DNA from 2 places in the Metabacillus herbersteinensis genome. Region 2 is predicted to be linked to the other one. Evidence: riboswitches for the same ligand, from Rfam matches in the RefSeq annotation. Region 2 holds a riboswitch; the other holds the start of a gene.
The links. Region 2 has a riboswitch for cyclic di-AMP ahead of ACFFIX_RS05370 (potassium channel family protein). Riboswitches for the same ligand answer to the same signal wherever they lie in the genome.

Region 1: linked by a shared signal. The riboswitch ahead of ACFFIX_RS25960 (TrkH family potassium uptake protein) and the one ahead of ACFFIX_RS05370 (potassium channel family protein) in region 2 are both predicted to bind cyclic di-AMP.

Annotation. Positions count from the first base shown of each region.
Region 1 is NZ_JBHLVO010000044.1:24,303-26,775, reverse strand. Features, by position in the region: gene ACFFIX_RS25970 (CBO0543 family protein) at 1-60, shown strand, start outside; gene ACFFIX_RS25965 (hypothetical protein) at 264-458, shown strand; cyclic di-AMP (ydaO/yuaA leader) riboswitch at 999-1,142, shown strand; cyclic di-AMP (ydaO/yuaA leader) riboswitch at 1,226-1,365, shown strand; gene ACFFIX_RS25960 (TrkH family potassium uptake protein) at 1,649-2,473, shown strand, end outside.
Region 2 is NZ_JBHLVO010000003.1:76,991-79,463, reverse strand. Features, by position in the region: gene ACFFIX_RS05375 (TrkH family potassium uptake protein) at 1-901, opposite strand, end outside; gene ACFFIX_RS05370 (potassium channel family protein) at 903-1,559, opposite strand; cyclic di-AMP (ydaO/yuaA leader) riboswitch at 1,646-1,855, opposite strand; gene ACFFIX_RS05365 (dicarboxylate/amino acid:cation symporter) at 2,181-2,473, opposite strand, start outside.

The DNA.
Region 1 (2,473 bases), on a different contig from region 2:
ACAATATTCCTATCGGCAGTATGCACTCTTCTTCATTTATGGATATTTGATTACATATAATTCGTCAGGAAATCGGCGTTCTTTTAGTTTACCTTACTAGCACCTTACAAATGTTTACTAATCTCGGTAAAACTAATATAAATTTGATAGGTTATCTAATATAAATAATTGGATGAATTTTATAATAAAAAAGTATGGATTAACTTTTTAACCCTGATATAATGATTTATATGTAAAATCACAATATCAAAAGGGTGGGGGATGTGGGGAATACTTCTTGTAGGTATGTTATTAGTGCTGTAGGAAAAGGTGGAGAAACATACTTTACCCATTTTCAAAATCATAAAGAATTAAAAAAATGGATATCTGACAATCAAGAGAAACTTTTACTGAATGAGTTAAAGATCGTAGATAAGAAAAAGAATCCCTTATTAAAATTGTTCTCTTTAAAGAAATAATTTCACCCTGATGAGACGTCATTCTTTTTGAGAATGGCGTTTTCATTTGGTTCTTATTTTTATATATCAAGCTTAAAATCACTTGTTGCTCTGAACATAGCGAGAATACACAGGTTAGTACAAATAAGGGAAGATTCATTTCCTAAGGGTAAAAGAAAAGCCGATGTATTTTATTTGAACCAATCCTTACGCCATATGTGGCAATTTTCAATTAAACTACAAATCCGTCTAACATCAAATAGTATTGTAGATTTTCTATGAATTAATTGATCAGGATAAAATTGCAATAAATGCAAATTTCTTTCTAAAAAAATCAACACTACTTTCACATTATAACTTTTGAAAATGTTTTTCAGTAGATTATTCAATATTGAATTTCATTAAAAAATGGAGAAAAATAAAGGATATTGGCGAATTTATTACATCTACTTGATGAAATGACTTATTTACGCCATTTTTAGGTGTTTTTAGAAGAAATTAAGGTTTTTTCACTCTTTACAACTGAAAATTCCAGGAGTAAGATTACGCCATAAATTAAATTATTCTTTATCGCTGAATCAGTAATGAGCGGGGGAACCAATTCTGTGACATTGTTGTCACTTGGGGTGAATCCTTTACAAGGTAGGGCTACTCTCATGGCCCGAATCCGACAGCTAACTTCGTAAGCGTTAAGAGAGAGGATGTGTAACTGGTGATCGATAAAATCAATTCGACCACGGGGTAGCCCTCTGTGGTCTTTTTTATTCTTTAACAATTTAATGCATTAATATCTTAAATCGCTGAGTCTTTAATGAGCGGGGGAACCAACTTTGTGACATTGTCCTTGGGGTGAATCCTTTACAAGGTAGGGGCTACTTCCATGGCCCGAATCCGACAGATAACCTCGTAAGGGCCACTATTTGGGAACATTAACTGAAGGAGATCTCCTATGGAAGTTAAAAAAATATGAAAGTCTTGATTTTCAGCATACTCAAAAGGTTATGCTAAGAGAAGTCTCCCTTCATACAAAATCTGAGCCTATCTCAGTTAATAGTGAAATAGAGGATATAGTGAATACTTCCTTAAGTCAAAATTTTGTTTCAGTTGTTGATGATTATGGGGTTTTTATTGGAATTATAAGAAGAAGGGAGATCATTGAGCTACTTTCCAATTTATTAGAGAAAAAATTAAGAAGTAGGTGTTATTTACCAATGAGAAACCGTGTAATAAAATTAAACCCCTCGCAGCTTTTATTAATCATGTTCATAAGTTTTATCACTCTTGGAACAATCTTATTAAAAATACCGGCAGCGAGTACTGAACCAATTTCCTGGCTAGATGCACTATTTACTGCGACTTCTGCCATGACGGTGACGGGTTTGGTTGTAGTGGATACAGGTACTGCTTACACATTATTTGGCGAACTAGTGATAGTAGGCCTTATACAAGTTGGCGGACTTGGGATCATGTCTTTTGCTGTACTTATTTATATTATGTTAGGTAAAAAAATCGGGATGAAAGAAAGACTTCTCATTCAGCAATCACTAAATCAAACGTCTTTAGGTGGAGTTATTAATCTGGTACGATATCTATTTATTTTTTCATTTACTATTGAATTTATCGCGATGATTCTCCTATCTATCAGATGGATTCCAGAGTTTGGTTGGTCAAAAGGGATTTATTTTAGTTTTTTTCACTCTATATCTGCTTTTAATAACGCGGGCTTTGGACTGTTACCGGATAGCTTAATGCAATATGTAGGTGATCCAATCATTAATATAGTGATTAGCTTTTTATTCATCATTGGTGGAATTGGTTTTACTGTACTTGTAGATTTAAAACACAAGAAAAGGTTTAAAAAATTATCTTTACATACAAAGTTAATGCTTGTCGGCTCATTTGTAGTGAATATTATCGCGATGTTATTTATCTTCTTTGTTGAGTATTCAAATCCGAAAACACTAGGTGGATTAGATTGGGCAGGAAAGTTATGGGGATCTTTTTTCCAGGCTGTTGTCCCTAGAACAGCAGGTTTT
Region 2 (2,473 bases):
CGCTTCCTGCTCCAATAAACATTAAGATGACCATAAAGAATAGAGTTGTTTCACTTAAGGTCGTCATATCTACCGTGTTAAATCCGGCAGTTCTTGGCGACACAGCTTGAAAGTAAGAAGCCCAAAGCTTTTCCCCTAAGCTAAAATCAGCAAACGCATTTGAATATTCAACAGTAAAAAGGAACAGCATGGCAACAACATTGATAATGAGTGTTCCTACTAGCATCAACTTCGTATGAAGTGAAAGCTTTTTTAAATTTCTCTTATTCCATATATCAACAAGAACAGTAAATCCAATTCCACCTATAATGAACAAAGAAGAAATAACAATATTTATGGTGGGATCTCCGACAAATTGCATTAAACCATCTGGCCACAGAGCAAAACCAGCGTTATTAAAAGCCGAAATCGAGTGAAAGAAACTGTAGAATAGCCCTTGCCCAAGTCCAAATTGAGGAACCCAACGAAATGCTAGAAAAATCATTGCTATTAGTTCAATAGTAAATGAAAAAATGATTAAGTACTTAACAAGCCTTATGACGCCACCAATTGATGTTTGATTTAAAGCCTGTTGCATGAGAAGTCTTTCTTTAATTCCGATCTTTTTGCCTAAAGCCATGAAGATTAATACAGCAAAAGACATAATACCAAGCCCACCCACTTGGATAAGTAAGGCAATAATCGTCTGGCCAGCTATTGTAAAGGTTAAACTAGGATCTACTGTAACAAGACCAGTCACAGTCATAGCAGAAGTCGCAATAAAGAGTGCATCAACCCATGAGATTCCTTGATACGTAGAAAAAGGAAGCTTCAGAAGAACTGTTCCAATACTTATGGAAACAGCAAACACAATTACCAATAGTTGTGAAGGATTTAAACGAACAAACTTCTTCAACTTCACCTTACATTCCTTCTTCCTCAAAGTGGTTGATGTCCTTATTTCGACCAATAACTAATAATACATCGCCAGTCTCAATCTTTTCATCAGCAGCAGGTGAAACGTTGATGTCTTCACCTCTCTGTATACCCACAATGTTACAGCCGAACTTAGCACGAATATCAAGGTCAAATAACGTTTTTCTATTTAGCTTAGTTGTAGCAATTAATTCAACCATGCTATATTCCTTCGAAAGCTCTATATAATCTATCATCTTTTCTGAACCGATGTGGTGAGCAATTCGCTTCGCCATGTCACGTTCCGGATGGATCACGCGACATACTCCAATTTTATCGAGTACTTTTTGGTGATAATCATTTTGTGCTTTTGCCCACACGATTGGAACACCCATTTCAATTAGCAGCAAAGAGGTTAGAATGCTTGCTTCTATATCATCCCCAAAAGAAACGAATGCATGATCCACATTTCTCACACCTAATTGCTTTAGTGTGTTTTCATCAATAGCATTAGCCCTTACAGCATGTGTTGCATATTGCGCGAATTGTTGGACCTTATCCTCATCCTTATCAATCGCTAACACCTCTATACCAAGCTCATAAAATTCCTTAACTAAGCTACTCCCAAAACGCCCTAAACCGAACACAGCAAACTGCTTCTTCAACTTCTATTCCTTCTTTCGCTCATAAAATTGCACACAAAAAAGCACAGAGGTATCATGACCCCTGTGCTTTGTATTTACACAAGTTCATCTACTCTCTCGCAACGCTTACGAAGTTAGCTGTCGGATTCGGGCCATGAGAGTAGCCCTACGTTTTGGAGGTAAGATGTAGGAAGTGTAAGGTCAAAAAGTAACCTTTGCTTTTACATCTACCTTCAAAAACGATTCACCCCAAGTGATCTACTTACATCACAAAGTGGTTCCCCCGCTCCTGTTTAAGGATTAAGCGATTAAATGCTATGAATGATTTATGAATGTATCTTACTCCTGTTAGGTGATCACAGTAAAGGTGTATTTTTTCGAGAAAAAGCTTGTAATCGGCTAAAAATTGCTAGTTAAGCGTTTACATTTAGTGTTCTCTCATTCAATCTCTATATTTTGATACCATAGTTTATTTCTTAATCAAACGTTTGTTTAATGGATTTAGTAGTATTTCCACTTGTATTTGCTTACTCGAATTCCATTTATATCCGGTGCCACGAAAACTTTGTATAAAAAAAGAGCAACCCCAAAAATAAGGATGCTCTTCATTGAAAGTATTTACATACTTTCTGTTACAGGTGACTATATAGTTCCACGTTTCTTTTCAGTCTCAGCAACAATTACCGCACATGCAGCGTCACCTGTAATATTAACAGCTGTGCGAGTCATGTCTAGGAGACGATCAATTCCAATGATCAATGCTATACCAGCGACAGGTAGCCCAACGGAATTTAGTACCATTGCAAGCATGATAAGTCCAACTCCTGGTACTCCTGCTGTTCCAACACTAGCTAGAACTGCCGTTAAAACAACGGTAACGAGCTGGATAAACGATAATTCTATCCCATATACTTGAGCAATAAAAATCGTTGCAA